DNA from 3 places in the Oceanobacter antarcticus genome. Region 2 is predicted to be linked to each of the others. Evidence: predicted binding sites of a transcription regulator. Region 2 holds the regulator's gene; each other region holds the start of a gene.
What was found. Region 2 encodes PhoB, which activates phosphate uptake and scavenging genes when phosphate is short. Its sites were predicted from a motif close to TGTCATANNNNTGTCANA; they were not measured.
Positions count from the first base shown of each region.

Region 1: a site for PhoB is predicted at 3,189-3,206, ahead of WG929_RS14415 (choice-of-anchor I family protein). Genes of this name have one in related genera too.
Region 3: a site for PhoB is predicted at 2,029-2,046, ahead of WG929_RS00940 (heavy metal response regulator transcription factor). Genes of this name have one in related genera too.

Region 1 covers NZ_JBBKTX010000018.1:5,696-11,053, reverse strand. Annotated here, with positions in the region: gene WG929_RS14430 (S8 family peptidase) at 1-1,087, opposite strand, end outside; gene WG929_RS14425 (tRNA-uridine aminocarboxypropyltransferase) at 1,446-2,153, shown strand; gene WG929_RS14420 (YebC/PmpR family DNA-binding transcriptional regulator) at 2,253-2,975, shown strand; gene WG929_RS14415 (choice-of-anchor I family protein) at 3,278-5,358, shown strand, end outside.
Region 2 covers NZ_JBBKTX010000013.1:29,487-34,844, reverse strand. Annotated here, with positions in the region: gene WG929_RS11495 (response regulator) at 1-488, shown strand, start outside; gene phoR (phosphate regulon sensor histidine kinase PhoR) at 469-1,776, opposite strand; gene phoB (phosphate regulon transcriptional regulator PhoB) at 1,782-2,480, opposite strand; gene ubiA (4-hydroxybenzoate octaprenyltransferase) at 2,590-3,495, opposite strand; gene WG929_RS11475 (chorismate--pyruvate lyase family protein) at 3,498-4,082, opposite strand; gene WG929_RS11470 (rubredoxin) at 4,230-4,394, shown strand; gene WG929_RS11465 (hypothetical protein) at 4,473-4,712, shown strand; gene WG929_RS11460 (HU family DNA-binding protein) at 4,962-5,234, shown strand; gene WG929_RS11455 (DUF1415 domain-containing protein) at 5,241-5,358, shown strand, end outside.
Region 3 covers NZ_JBBKTX010000001.1:195,556-200,913, reverse strand. Annotated here, with positions in the region: gene WG929_RS00950 (copper resistance protein B) at 1-198, opposite strand, end outside; gene WG929_RS00945 (copper resistance system multicopper oxidase) at 195-1,970, opposite strand; gene WG929_RS00940 (heavy metal response regulator transcription factor) at 2,120-2,800, shown strand; gene WG929_RS00935 (heavy metal sensor histidine kinase) at 2,793-4,256, shown strand; tRNA gene WG929_RS00930 (tRNA-Arg) at 4,315-4,390, shown strand; gene WG929_RS00925 (hypothetical protein) at 4,851-5,297, opposite strand.

The DNA.
Region 1 (5,358 bases), on a different contig from region 2:
GTTCCGTGGCAATAATCAGCGCCGCCAGTCCTGACACAATGGCGGCCGCCAGCGAGGTGCCACCAAAGGCCTGGTAGCCGCCCGCAATATCCGTACTGTCGAGCGGCAGGCCGAAGGCATAAAAATCCACCGTCGGCCCATAATTACTGTGTGGCAGCCGTTGCTGTCGAAGACCAAGCGCCCCCACCACAATCGCCTCAGGAATAGCCGCTTCCGAGCTATGAGGTGTAATCAACCGACCTTCGTTACCGGCCGCAAACACCACCGGCAACCCTCTGCCAGCGCGCCCCCAACGAGCCAGGTCGCGCACCACATCCTGCACTGGCTCCAGCAACAAACGGGTGGTCCAGCTGCAATTAATGACATCGGCGCGAGACATGGCCGCCAGCTGAAAAGCCAGCAAGGTATTGGAAGTCCAGCTGTCGGGCTGGCGAATGCCAATCAAACCGGCATTCGGCACCAGCCCCTTCAGGCCATGACCGTCGTGGGCGGCAAACAACACCCCGGCAACCCGAGTGCCGTGAGTATCCTGGGAGTTCTGCGGAGCTGCGTTTCGCTGCTGCGATGCGGTATCGTATAAAAACGTCGGTGACAGCTGTACAAACTGTGGGTGGTTCAACGCAAAGCCGTCGTCAATCACCGCGACCTTGACGCCCTGACCCTGAGTGAATTGCCACAACGCCGCCAATCCATTGACCTGGTAATGACCGGATGAGTGAAGATCCGTCGTCTCGTCGCCAGCCTTGTCGCGCAACTGCAAGAGATCGGGCTGTACCCGTTCAACACCGGGAATGTCGGCCACCGCAGCCAGCATCTCCGCGATGTCCACACCCGGACTTAACGCCACCAGCCAATACTGATAATCGTGACCCAAAAACAGCGCACTGACCTTATCAATACCCGCTACCGCTGCAATACGTTGCTTGGGGAAATCTGCGGCTACCCGTACGACCAAACGCCGAGCCACCATGACCCGTTGTTGTGACGCCTCAACCTGATACACCTGCTCACCCACAGCATGCAGCACAACCGGGGTGGCAAAATTCTCAAACTGCAGAGTAGCAGCCGACTGTGTCGTCACTGGCATTGCTGCCTGCGCTAACACACTCGCCCACATACCCATCAAGATCCAACAGCATTTCACCATCTACGGCCTCGCCGACACCACAGGCACGCCAGCGCTGCCCTCTACCAAGCCAAGCAGAGGAATCTGGGTTCAGCAAGAAAGCCACCTTAATTAAAAATCCGGGTATAAAAAACACCCGCTGGCCCACTCATAGGCATGGGCAGGCAGCCATGCCCACCAACGGCTGCGATAAATACGCGAGGCTTACAGCCGACACTTTGGCCAGCATGGCAGCTGGCGCTCCCAGGTAAGCCACTATTTGCCGCCGCGATCACTTTGCCGCACTATGCCGCTCCCTTTCCCGGCCCGTGTACTGACCATGTCTGATACTCCCCCTGTTCTCGAAAATGCGGTCACCCACTTGCGTCAGCAAGAGCTGGCGCAATCACGGCGGGCTTTTATTGCTCGGGGAGGCCGGATGATTCGTTGTCAGCATTGCCTGTTATCCTTGCCGCTGTGCCTTTGCACACAACGGCCTGCCCCTTCTGACGAGGTCGCGGTCTGCCTGATTTATTACAAAGGCGAAGTCTACAAGCCCAGTAACAGCGGTCGTCTGGTGGCGGATGTACTGAGTGATAACCACGCATTTCTGTGGAACCGCACCGAGCCGGATGCCGCCTTGCTGGCATTACTGACCAACCCGGCCTATGCGCCGTTGGTGATCTTCCCGTTCCAGTACGCCGATACCCAGCAGTGTCTGGACACCCCGGACAAGCTGCAGCAGTACCAGATGCAAGCGTCAGAGCAACAGCGCAAACCCTTGCTGATATTGCTCGACGGCAGTTGGCGCGAAGCCCGCAAAATGTTCCGCAGCCCTTACCTCAGTGGCATTCCAATACTGGGGATTGAGCCACTCGAACCGGGTAACTATCAATTGAGGGAAGCGGCGCACGATTACCAGCTGGGCACCGCAGAAGTAGCGATAGAAATACTGCAACAGCTGGGCGCAGCCACCGCAAGCAGCCGCCTGGCAGCTTATTTTGCCTTGTTCCGTGAGCGTTATTTGGCGGGCAAGCCACGTCACTGAAATCCCCGGCCAGCAGAAGATCGACAAGACAGCCTCGACAGCAATGGGTACAATTCAGACGTTTTTTTGACTTATTCACCCAAGAAAAGACTGATTCCCATGGGCAGAGCGTATCAAAACCGAAAAGAATCCATGGCCAAAACGGCCGCGGCAAAAACCAAGGTCTACTCCAAGTATGGCCGAGAAATCTATGTAGCCGCCAAGGCAGGCGGCCCCGATCCATCGGCCAACCTGTCGTTGCGCTCACTGATCGACCGGGCCAAAAAAGATCAGGTGCCCACCCACGTGATCGAAAAAGCCATCGACAAGGCCACTGGTGGTGCTGGAGAAGACTTCCAACCGGCCCTGTATGAAGGCATTGCGCCTGGCGGTGCCATGGTGTTGATCAGCGCCCTGACCGACAACCCGAACCGCACCTTCGGTGAAATCCGGGGCGTGTTTTCCAAGTGCAAGGCCAAGCTCGGCAGCCAGGGTTCGGTCTCCCACATGTTCGATCATCGCGCCATGTTTGTGTTTGCGGATGACAGCGAAGATGAAGCCCTGGAAATGCTGATGGAAGCCGATATTGATGTTTCCGATATCGACTGCGAAGACGGCATGGTCACGGTGCTGGTGCCACCCACCGAGTTCTTCAAAACCAAAACCGCACTGACCGAATGGCGTGCCGACATTGATTTTGAAATGGAAGAAATCACCTACCTGCCACAAATGCCGCACCCGATTGCAACAGACGACGCCGATCAATTTGAGCGTTTTGCCAGTTTGATGAACGATCTGGAAGACGTACAGGAAATCTACCATAACGGTGAATTTGAAGGCTGATCAGCCGCGTCAGCCATCGCCTCAGCCTTCCGAGTAGATGAGGCCATCGCTAACCAAAACGACACCGTCCAAAACGGCACTTTTATATAAAGTGCCGTTTGCGTATTTACTGCCTGTTAACGGTAAAACCTTACCGCCCACACCTTACCGCCCAAACCCATTCCCCCTGCCAGCTCCCACTTGTTTTGTCTTGCCTTGCAATCGTCATATTCGTGTCATTTTCAGGTCACCCGGACGTCACAAAACCGTCATACGCTTGAAGCCTTTGAATACCTGTTAATACCGATAACAAAGGAAAGATCATGTCTCTCGATCTCTGGAAAAAAGGCACGCTGGCGATGGCCATCACCGCAGCCTTGACTGCCTGTGGCAGCGACGACAACGATAACAACAACGCCGATACCAATACCGACACACCGGCCGAATTCGACATCAGTAATATCGTGATTAACGAAGTGCGCTCTACCGGCGACTACGATTATGTTGAAATTTACAACGCCGGATCTGAATCCTATACCTTCGCCGACGGCGAATGGGGTCTCTTGGATGGCGACAGCAGCCATACCGCCATTGCGATTCCAGCCGGTACTGAAATTGCCGCCGGTGGCTACCTGCTGGTACTGACCGATGCAACTGAACTGCCAGCGACCGTTACCAGCGCCGTATTGGGCGGAGCCGATGGCTTTGGTCTGGGCAAGGGCGATACGGCCAACCTGCTGTATCAAGGTACAGCTCACGACAGCTATAGCTGGACTGACGGCGAACACGCCGACACTCTTGGCCGCTACCCGGACGGCGGCGATTGGGCTGAAGGTGCCATGAGTGCTACTCCCACCGCCGCCAATACCGCACCGGCCGCCGCTGAAGAAGAAGAGCCAGTCACCGCTGTCGCCACCGATATCTTCATCAACGAAGTGCGCACCAAAGGTGACTTTGACTTTGTTGAACTCTACAACAGCGCCGATGCCGAGTTTACCTTTACTGGTACTGACTGGACGCTGCTCGACAGTGACGATACCCATACCCCGGTGACCATCCCTGATGGCACTGTTATTGCCGCCAAAGGGTTCCTGGTCATCATGCCGAATGAAACGACACAAGTAGACGGTGCGCCAGCTGCCATTGTTGCCGCAGCGGATCAAGACTTCGGTCTCGGCAAAGGCGACACCATTCGTCTGTTCTATCAAGGTAATCTGGCCGACGACTACACAGTCACTGCCGATACCCACGCCAACAGCGCCGGTCGCCTGCCCGATGGTGGAGACTGGGCCACCGGTGACATCTACGCCACCCCAGGTGAAACCAACCTCGCCGCCAGCCCTGCTGAACTGGCCGTTACCACACTGTTTTTCGATGGTCTGAACGATCAGGAAGCAGCGCTGGAAGCTGAAGGGTTCCGTGTCTTTGGCCCTGGCGCCGATCTGGCCACGGATGTGGAACCGGAATACGTCGCCATCAGTGCCGATGACACCACAGCCTGGGTCTCGCTGCAGGAAAACAACGGACTGGCGGTGATTGACCTGACCGTCGATGCCGAAGCCATCACCAAAATCCTGCCGTTGGGTCTGCAAGACTACGGTCTCGAAGCCAATGCCATGAATGCCTCCGACAAGGAAGCAGGCACCGCGCTGACCGCTTACGCCAACGTCAAGGGCTTCTTTATGCCGGACGCCATCACCACCTTCGAAGACAATGGCACCCATTATGTCATCAGCGCCAACGAAGGCGACGCACGCGACTACGACGGTTTCTCAGAAGAAGCCCGAGTCGATGACCTGACACTGAATACAACCGCGTTCCCGGACGCTGCGACCTTGCAAGGTGAAACCGTGCTGGGACGTCTGAAAACCACCCTTAACCCGTTCTCCGACGAAGCCGTTGCTACCGACATCGAAACCATCTATGCCTATGGTGGCCGTTCCTTCAGTATCTGGAATGGTGAAACCGGCGAACAGGTGTTCGACAGTGGCAACGATCTGGCCGAAATGACCATTGCCGCCGGTATTTACCCGGATGGCCGCTCCGACGACAAGGGCAGCGAACCGGAATCCGTCACCACCGGTATGGTGAATGGCCTGCGTTATGCCTTTATTGGCATGGAACGCGCCAGTGCGATTGCGGTGTACGACATTTCTGATATCAGTGCACCAGAACAGCTACAACTGCTAACCCACGAGGGTGACGAAGCACCGGAAGGCCTGCTGTTCCTCGATTCGGATAGCGTCAGCGAGTTCGGTTTCGCCGCCGCGCTGGTCACCGCCAACGAAGTCAGCGGCACCCTGTCCCTGTATGCAGTGCCCGCTGTCGCCGCTGCGGATAGCGCCAAACCTGTTTTCAGCCACCAGTACACCGTGACAATTGAAGGCGGTGAACGCGCATCAGA
Region 2 (5,358 bases):
CTACCGTATCGGAACAAGCAGTACCTTCAGCAGACCGTAGTGGCGCTTCGGTGTTGATGGGGAATGTGGGCAATCAGGCGCTGGTGGGCAAGACTGCACCAGGGGCGGCCAGAGCCGCCGTTGTTTCTCCCTTGCTGGCCAGATCCCCGCATCCTGAACCGGTGTCAAAAACCGGCGCAAAAGGCCAGGCCAATGTCCGTTTTGCCTCTGGCGTTGAAGCCCGGCTGGTTATCCGGGACATCAGCTTGCAGGAAATGATTGGTGTTTTTCGGCGTCAGGATGCACTGCCGGTGTTACTGGAGCAGGCCGTTGTTGATGTGATTCATCCTGACAATGGTGATATTGCCCGGATTAATGCGTTTGTTCGCATGTTGCAGGCGCAAGAGCCGCATCCGGACGCCGAGACTGTCCAGATTCGACTGCGCTTTGTCGATGACGATCCGGACAAGCTGGATGCCTTGTCGCGGTTTATTGGCCAGGCGCGCTAGTGTCAGAAAGACGACTGCCGGGGAAAACGCAGGTAAACGTGCTGCCCTTGCCTTCTTCGCTGCTGATTTGCAGTTCACCATCATGATGCAGCAATACGTGTTTGACGATGGCCAGTCCTAGACCGGTGCCGCCGGTGGCGATGCTGCGGCTCGGGTCGGCGCGATAGAAACGCTCGGTCAGGCGGGGAATATGATGATGAGCAATACCGATGCCGTTGTCAGTAACACTGAAATAACCTTTGCCGCCCTCTGAGTACCAGTGCAGCTTCACATGGCCGCCTTCGGGGGTGTATTTCACCGCATTAAATACCAGGTTGGAAAAGGCACTGCGGAGTTCGTTATAAAACCCCATCAGCTTTTGGTCGTGGTCAATACTCAGCGAGAGAGTGTGTTTGTTGCTGCTGAGAGAGGCTGCGTCACGGCGAATCGCTTCCAGCAGCGGTTGCAACGCCACTGGCTGAGCCTGCTCATTCTCACCTGTTTCCAGCCGCGACAGCATCAGCAGATCCTTGAGCAGATTTTCCATGCGATGACTCTGCTCGCTCATCTGTTGCAGCATGCGTCCCCAGCGGGGTGGCAACATTTCAGAAGCAGCTTGCATGGTTTCGACGTAGCCGGAAATCACCGTGAGGGGGGTGCGTAACTCGTGGCTGACGTTGGCGACGAAGTCTTTGCGCATTTCTTCCAGTTGCTTCAGGCGGGTGACGTCATGCACCAGGATCAAGCGGTCTTTACGGCCAAACAAGGTGATATTGAATTGCAGGTAAATACGCGGGTTGATTGGAGAGCGAATGGTCAGCGGTTCGCGGTAGTCCGCCTTGTCGAAGTAGGCCTTGAACTCCGGCGTTCGAATCAGGTTGGTAATGGGCTGGCCAATATCAACCGGGCTGCGTAAGCCAAGGTAGTTTTGAGCGGCCTGATTCCAGAACTCCAGTGCCCCGGTGGCGTCGACCATCAATACCGAATCCTGCAGCGCGGCGGTTGAATCCTGTATGCGGTTGATAATGGCCTGCAAGCGCTGTTGATGTTTGATGCTGCTTTGTTGCAAGCGCTGGTTTTCCGTAAAAATGGAACCCCAGATACCGAGTGTGCGTGGCAAGACGGTGGTTTGTCCCTGATCCAGCCAGCGATGCAGGCGATAGAGCTGCAGCCACTGCCAGGAGATATAGATGCCCATCATCAGGCACAGGGCTTCCAGTGGCTTGCCAAAATAATAGTAGCCACAGCCAACGGCAAGTATCAGCAGATAAAGGATTCGGCGCAGCTCTCTGCGCCAGACAGGGGTCATCAAAATCAGGAGGCTTTGATCGAAAAGCGATAGCCCGTGCCACGAACGGTCTGAATCAGCTGTTCGTGGGATTCGCCAAGCGCCTTGCGCAGACGGCGAATATGGACATCGACGGTACGTTCTTCAACGTAGACATTACCACCCCATACCTGATCCAGTAGCTGGGCGCGGGAGTAGGCGCGCTCCTGATGGGTCATGAAAAATTGCAACAGGCGGTACTCGGTAGGGCCAATATCAATCGGGTTACCATGGGCGGTCACCCGGTGACAGACCGGGTCGAGCATCAGGCCACTGACCTCGATTGGTTCTTCAATGCCTTGCGGCGTTGAGCGCCGTAAAACGGCCTTCAGGCGCGCCACCAGCTCACGCGGTGAAAACGGTTTGGTGATGTAATCGTCCGCCCCCGCTTCCAGTCCTTGAACCTTGTTATCTTCTTCGCCCTTGGCAGTCAGCATGATGATCGGCAGCTCGGCAGTTCGATCTTCGCGCTTGAGGCGGCGAGCAAACTCGACACCGCTGGTGCCTGGCAGCATCCAGTCAAGCAAAATCATATCTGGCTTTCTGTCGATAATCTGCGCATGTGCTTCCTGTACATTCGCTGCTTCAAGGCATTCATACCCGGCCATTTCCAGGGCCACGGCTATCATTTCCCGGATCGGGGCTTCATCGTCCACAATAAGAACGGTCTTGCCTGCTTTGGTCATAACGGCTCGTCACGCAAATGTCACAATAGGAATAATGCGGGGGTATTACACTGATCCAGTGTTACAAGCATGTGACACTGCTGAGATTGGCGTCAAGCATATTGCCTGATCAGGGCAAAGATGGCGTCGCCAGGGCGTAGTTCAGCACCAGGCCAACCCAAATAATCGCGCCATACCAGTGAGCTGCCAGAAACTCCTTTAAACAGGCCATACGCTCACGGCTGCGGATGGCACGTAATTGCCACCACAAATAACCACCTGCAATTAACCAGGCGAGGTAGAATGGCCACCCTGCGTCTAATTGGCTGCCTGTCAGTAGCAGACAAAAATGCGCCATGCCATAAAGAATGGCAATCATGGTGACGTCCAGATCACCAAACAGGATTGCGGTGCTTTTGACACCGATCAACAGATCATCGTCGCGGTCGACCATGGCATAAATGGTGTCATAGCCGACGGTCCAGCAGACGTTAGCAATAAATAACAGCCAGCAGAGGGATGTCAGTTCATTGGCTTGCGCAGCGAACGCCATGGGAATTGCCCAGGAGAACGCAGCTCCGAGAAACACCTGTGGCAGGTGCGTGTGGCGTTTCATGTAAGGATAAAGTGCTGCCAGAGCAACCCCGCCGAGTGACAGCCAGAGGGTCAGGGTATTGGTCATTAACACCAGCAGCAAGCCGATCAGACAGAGCATAACAAAACCGATCAGCGCCTCGCGGTCGGCTATGCGGCCCTGCGTCAGGGGCCGATCCTGCGTGCGTTTGACGTGGCGGTCGATATGACGATCGGCGTAGTCGTTGATGACACAACCGGCGGAGCGCATCACAAATACTCCGAGGGTAAAAATCACCAGGTTGGCAATCGATGGCAAACCTTCGGCGGCCACCCATAGCGCCCATAGCATCGGCCATAACAGCAGGTAGGAACCGACCGGTTTGTTCAGCCGGGTCAGCTGAATCCACTGATGCCAGCGTGGCCAGAGTTTATCGAGTGTGGCAGACAGAGGTGATTGCATAATCAATGCCTTGTGTCGTCTGGCGAATGGAAGCGCGGTGATAGCAGTAGCGAAGAGAACGCCTCCGTTACCAGTAGAGGCGCACCGTTGATTGTAAACACGGAGCGCCTTGTCCAGCAAAAACAATGCGCACTGTCGGTTACCGGTTGACAGGCTTGACTGAACTTCAATGGTTGTCGGCGCAAGCTGGCCTGGCTGAATAAGTAGCTGCCAAGAGAACGATTGCCAAGATGACGAATTGGCTGACCAACCCTTGCCAAGCTGGTCAAGGGAATGACGGTACGGGCTCTTACCAGCTCGTATTGCCCCTGGCGCAGTGATACTTCGCGTACCCATACCGGTTGCCGCCAGCGCAATTTCAGGTCGGCACATTCAGAGGGCAAGGCTGGGCCGTGATATTGTCTGACGACATCGACCGAAAACTCAGCGGGATTCAGCGCCTGCAAACGTTTGGTCAGCGATCCGGCGTCATCAAGCCAGTAGCGCCAGGGTCGGGGAATGCCCGCCAGCGCAGTTTGAAAACGTCCACTCCAGCGAGGCGCGGTTGCCAACAGCCGGGCGTGGTATCGGGGTGTAGTGCTTTTCATGGCGGCGCAGCATGCGGCAAATCGCATTTACTGGCAAGAGGATTGCCCTGTCCATTGATTTTATCCGGGTTGGCCAGTAGCTTAGGCGCCTTTACCGCTGACACGAGTGATAAACGGCGGGTAAACAAGCGATTGACAGGTATTTGCATGAAAAAGTGGCAGTGCGTGGTGTGTGGCTGGATTTATGATGAAGCCGAAGGCGCACCGGAAGAAGGTATTCCACCAGGGACTTGCTGGGAGGATGTACCGGATGACTTTACCTGCCCGGATTGTGGTGTTGGCAAAGACGACTTTGAAATGATCGAGATTTGATCATTGGCTCCTGTCTCTCCTTCATCCCCGGTCACTCTCCCTGAAGCCCCTTGGTCATTGATCATTCTGGGTGCCGGAATGGCAGGCTACCGTTTGGCTCGCGAATACCGCCAGCGTAACGCAGACGCCACAGTACTGCTGATTTGCCCTGACGGCGGGCAACTGCTGCAGGCCAGTGCCGCCGAGATGGCAGATACGCTGGGCATCGCCGTACTGAATAATACTCATGTCACCGAGATCGACCGGCTCAACGGCAACCTTGAGACACCACTGGGGCGTTTTGTGTTTGAGCGGCTGATGCTGGCGACGGACGCCTGAGTGATGGGAGATTGCTGCCTTGCTGACAAACCATGAAGCGTATCAGCATCTTGATATTGATGATCGTGGTATATAGCAGAATTTCAGGATTCATGCCTTGATTGCTCGACTATGCTTTAGCGCATGCGTCGCTGACGAACAAGCCGTATTCCAATACCGATTGACCGATAACCACTGTTTTTCTGAGCCTGCGCTGCAGGCCCGTACAATCCGGGCGTTATGCCCAACTTATTGAGAGGATTCAACTCCATGCGTAAACCAGAACTGGCGGCAGCCATTGCTGAAAAAACCGACCTGAGCAAGGAAAAAGCGACAGAAATCATCACCGTGGTGACCGATCGTATTGCCCAGGCGTTGGCTGAAGGCGACAACGTAAGCCTGATCGGCTTTGGTACGTTTGAGGTGCGTCAGCGCGCTGAGCGTCAGGGTAAAAACCCGCAGACCGGCGAGCCAATTACCATTGCTGCCGCCAAGGTACCTGCGTTCAAGCCTGGCAAGGCGCTGAAAGACTCGGTGCAGTAAGTCGCCATGACGGATGCCGCAACGCTCACCCGGCGCTGGGTCGAACTGCTGGTGGTAGGTGAAGGACTGTGTCCTTTTGCCGAGCCAGTGATGCCAGGTCTGCGGATTGACGTCTGCGAGCATC
Region 3 (5,358 bases), on a different contig from region 2:
CATCTGGCCATGATCCATACCTTCATGGTTCATACCTTCATGGTTCATGCCTTCGTGGTTCATGCAATTGGCATCACCAGCCTGGCATTCCATACCAGACATCATGGTGCTGGTTTCTGCCCAGCTAATGGGAGCCACCAGCAACCCGGCCAGCAAACATGCCTCTGCGATCGGCTTTTTCATCATCAGTATTTTCATGCGATCACCACCTCGCGGAACATGCCCGCGTCCATATGGAACATCAGGTGGCAATGCCACGCCCAACGTCCGACAGCATCTGCTGTTACCTGATAACTGACACGTTGTGCCGGTTGTACCGGAATGGTGTGCAACCGCGCCTGAAATTCACCCCGGTCATTTTCCAGTTCGCTCCACACGCCGTGCATGTGCATCGGGTGGGTCATCATGGTGTCGTTCTGCAAAATTACCCGCACCCGCTCGCCATGGCGAAAATGTACCGGAGTCGACTGGCCAAATTCGACCCCATCAAACGACCAGCTGTAGCGTTCCATATTGCCGGTCAAATGCAGTTCGACTTCACGCTCGGGGTCGCGTTTATCCATTGAGCCACCTAACGTATGTAAGTCCGCCAGGGTTAACACCCGCCGACCATTGTTACGCAAGCCAATACCGGGATCATCCAGATTGGTGCGCGGTGTATCGACGCGCATATCCACTTGCGGGCCGTATTCACTGCTGGCGTGATGGACAGTGGCAGACGGCACCGCCATGCCCCTGGGTTTCATATCGCCGTGATTCATACCTGCGTGATCCATGCCTGCCATACTGCCCATGCCCGACATACCACCCGACATACCACCCGACATATCGCCCATCATATCGGCCATGGTTAACCACTCCGGTTTATCCATAGCCGGTACAGCGGCCGCTAGCCCCATGGCTGGAGTCAGCGTTCCGCGTGCATAGCCGGAACGACCCATGTTCTGAGCAAAAATGGTGTACGGCTGATCCGCCGGATGCACGATCACGTCGTAGGTTTCACCTGGACCAAAGCGGAATTCATCCACCGTTACCGGCTCCAGATTCTGACCATCTGCCTGTACGACCGTTAGTTTCAAACCGGGAATACGCACATCATAGAAGGTGTTGCCAGCGCCATTGATAAACCGCAGCCGCACGTACTCACCCGGTTTAAACACACCGCTCCAGTTACCCGCCGGAGCCGTACCGTTCATCAGATAGGTAAAGGTTTCGCCAGAGGTATCGGCCAGGTCGGTCGGGCTCATACGCATGTCGTTCCACATTTTGCGCATGGCGAACGCTTCGCTGAGGCCATAACGCTGGGCGTCGCGAATAAAATCTGGCCCGGTGGGCTGACTGTAGTTGTAATAATCCGACTGGTTTTTTAGCTTGGCGAACACATCCATCGGGTTTTCGTCAGTCCAGTCCGACAGCACCACCGCCATCTCACGGTCGTAGTAGACCGGGTCTGACGCTTTCGGGCGCACAATAATTGCGCCGTACATGCCTGTTAGCTCCTGAAAACCGGAATGGGAGTGATACCAATACGTCCCGCTTTGCTCGACCTTGAACTGGTAGGTAAAGGTCTCACCTGGAGCAATCCCCGCAAAGCTGATACCCGGCACACCATCCATCTGATACGGCAGAATAATGCCGTGCCAATGAATCGAGGTGCTCACCGCCAAGTCATTACGCACCCGGATGGTGACCGTTTCACCTTCTTGCCACACCAGTGTCGGCGCTGGAACCGAACCATTAATAGCCGTGGCCTTGCCGCGACTGCCGGTAAAATTCACCGCCAGTTCACTCACCACCAAATCAAACTGAGTGCCGGTCAGTACCTGCACTTGTGGATTGTTGCTGGCAGGCAAAGATCCCGCCCGAGCATTGCCCATGCCAGCCAGTGCCACCCCCGTTGCTAACCCTTGCACAAACCGTCGCCGTGATAACCCGCTGGCCGAGATGCCAGTGGGAGTCAGAATCTTCATCACACTACCCCTGCTATATTCCATTTAGCCCAGAATAACTGCCCCTAACTGACCCCCGGATGACCTGAACATGACAAAACCGTCATGTTCAGGTCATGTGTCTGTACGCCAGTTTTTGTACACTGGTAACAGATCCCAGAGAGCACACCATGCGGCTATTAATTGTTGAAGACGAAACCAAGATCGGCGACTACCTCCAGCAAGGCCTGACCGAAGCCGGTTTTAATGTAGTACTGGCGCGTAACGGCCTCGACGGCCACCACCTCGCCATGACCGAAGCGTTCGACTTGCTGCTACTGGATGTCATGTTGCCAGACGTCGACGGCTGGAAGATTTGCCAGTCGTTGCGAGAATCCGGCAACCAGACGCCGATTCTTTTTCTTACCGCCCGCGACCAGATAGAAGATCGGGTCAAAGGGCTGGAGCTGGGTGCCGACGACTATCTGGTCAAGCCCTTCGCTTTTGCCGAATTACTGGCCCGAGTGCGCACTCTGCTGCGGCGCGGGTTACGCCCGGTACAAGAGACGTTGGCCGTCGCCGACCTGACCCTCGACACCAGCAAACGTATTGCCGTGCGTGACGGCCAGAAAATCACCCTCACCAACCGCGAATTCGCGCTGCTGGAACTGCTGGTCAACCGCAAGGGCGAAGTCCTGACCCGCTCGCTGATAGCCTCCCAGGTATGGGATATGAACTTCGACAGCGACACCAACGTCATCGACGTCGCCATTCGCCGCCTGCGCCGCAAAATCGACGACCCGTTTCAACAACGGCTGATTCACACCGTGCGTGGCATGGGTTATCGGCTGGACGATGAAAGCCATGACTAGACGACCGCTGTCGCTGCAATGGCGGGTCACCTTGCTGACCGCCCTCGTCATCAGCAGTGGGCTGATCTTGCTGGTCAGCATGGTGCAGCATTCCATCCGCAGCCACTTTGCCGAACAAGACAGTCAGGAACTGGCACAGGCCGCCGCCGCCATACAACAGGTGTTCGATACCAGCCCCGATCACACCGACGTACTGGCCGGACAGCCACTGCCCCATCATATCCAGCACCTGCTGGAACAAATCAGCCACAGCTACCACGGCATCTCCCTGCAACTGCTGCTACAACAGCCGTCGGAGCCACTGACAACGCTCTATCACAGCGGCAACGCCAGCATCAGCGCTACTCTGCTGCAACAGCCGCCCATCCAAAAAATCACCGCTCGCCAACTGCTCAGCTGGCAACAAGCAAGCCATCCATACCGGGGTGTGCTGGTCAAGCTGAAAGTCGCCTCAGCCTCCAACGACGCCACCTGGTTGCTGATGCTAGCGACGGACATGGGCTTCCACCTGCGCTTCCTCGACGAATTCCGCAGCACCCTGTGGGCCATTGTGCTTGGCATTGGTCTGCTGACCCTGCTGGCCGTCTGGTTCAGCATCCACCAGGGACATGCCCCGCTCCGTCAGATCAGCCAACGAATTACCCACATCGGTTCAGAACAATTAAACGAACGACTGGATCCCAACCAGGCACCCACCGAACTGGTGCCGCTGATACAGGCATTTAACGATATGCTGTCGCGACTGGAAGCCGGGTTTGAACGGCTGTCCAATTTTTCCGCCGACATCGCCCACGAACTGCGCACTCCCCTCACCAACCTGATCACCCAAACCCAGGTGATGCTCGGGCAACCCCGTGATCTCGACGCCTACCGCGAACTGCTCTACTCCAGCCTCGAAGAAGAAGAGCGACTGGCCCGTATGGTCGCCGACATGCTCTGGCTCGCCAAAGCCGACAACGGCCTGCAAGGCATCCACCCGGAACCCATCCAACTGAAAGCCGACATCCTCGACCTGTTTGATTTTTTTGAAGCCTGGGCCGACGAACAACAGGTAAGGCTCACCTTCAACCACTCAGAGTCACCGCAACTGACCGGCGACCGCAACATGATACGACGCGCCATCAGCAACCTGCTCTCCAACGCCATACGCCATACCGCACCAGGGCACAGCGTCGCCGTACAACTCAGCCAAACCCGAATACAAGGCCAGCCATACGCCCGGCTGGACATCAGCAACCCCGGCCCGGACATACCCGCAGAACACTTGCCGCAACTGTTCGACCGCTTCTACCGCGCCGATGCCGCCCGCCAGAAAAACCCCGATAGCAACCCCGACAGCACCGGCCTTGGGCTGGCCATTACCCACTCCATCATCAGCCTGCACAAAGGGAAAATCGGCGTCCACTCCCGCAACGGCACCACCTGCTTCTACCTCGAAATACCCGCAGATCAGTAACCAACGGCAGCGGGTGGTTTTCCTGCACGCCAGAATCCAGTACCATACGCGCCCCTGTCTCCTCATAGCTCAACAGGATAGAGCAGTTGCCTCCTAAGCGACCGATCGAGGTTCGAGTCCTCGTGGGGAGACCACGTTTTCTTTGCCTGCCGTCTGTACTGACCAATAAAACCGCTACCAAACCCATGAATACTGGAATCCATATTATCCAGGGTCTGTTTTGTCTTCCGTCGTTGGCAGGAAGACGACTTCTGCATCCATGTTGTTCACCCCTATTGTTCTGACGCGGTAGCGCGTTGGTGACGCACTATATTTTCATATTAGAAAAAACGAAATAGCAAGAAGTAACGCTGTCAGGCACCCAGGGGCACCCTTCGATATCACCTTCAAACGCTCACTACCGACCGGTGCGCTTTAGCGCCTGAATAACGGCACCAACACCCAGCCACGACGGCAGTTTTAATGCTGGCTTTTTCAGACACAACCCCCTCCACACGAACGGAACAAAGCAGTTGCTCCGTACCAGGGTTCAGCCAACCGGCTCATGTCATTCTGGACGCGAGGCAGATCCGGGATCCATGGGGTTGGACGGGTTTACGCCACCAACCAGTACTGTTCGCCATCCTGATTCACCAGGCCCAGCGCGGCCAATGAATTCAGCGCATCTTGTACTTTTGGCAAGGTCGATTTCGGGCTTTTATAGCGGGTGGTAATGGCAGTGGCGGTTTGGTCGCCTTGTTGCAGGGCCTCTTTCACCGCCGCGACTTGCTCCAGTATCGACTTCGGCCAGGTGAGTTTGCCTTTGGCTGCGTCTTTGACAGTTACTGGTGCCGTAGACACATCGGCGCTGGTTTGGGTATCTTGTTGCAATGAGCCAGCCAGGGCAGCCAGGTTTTGTTGCTGTGGATTCTGATATTCAGGCCGTAACCAGTGGATCTGGCCTTTAGCTTCTTCGGCGGTGCGTTGATGACGATGCGGTTGTGACGAAGTATGTTCAGCCGTTGCCAAGCGTGCTACGCGCTCGTTCTGGCAATGTGGCATATGAGTCGTTTGAGATTCTGTTGATGATGCCAGCAACACCAAGTGTCGATTGTTGGTCAGA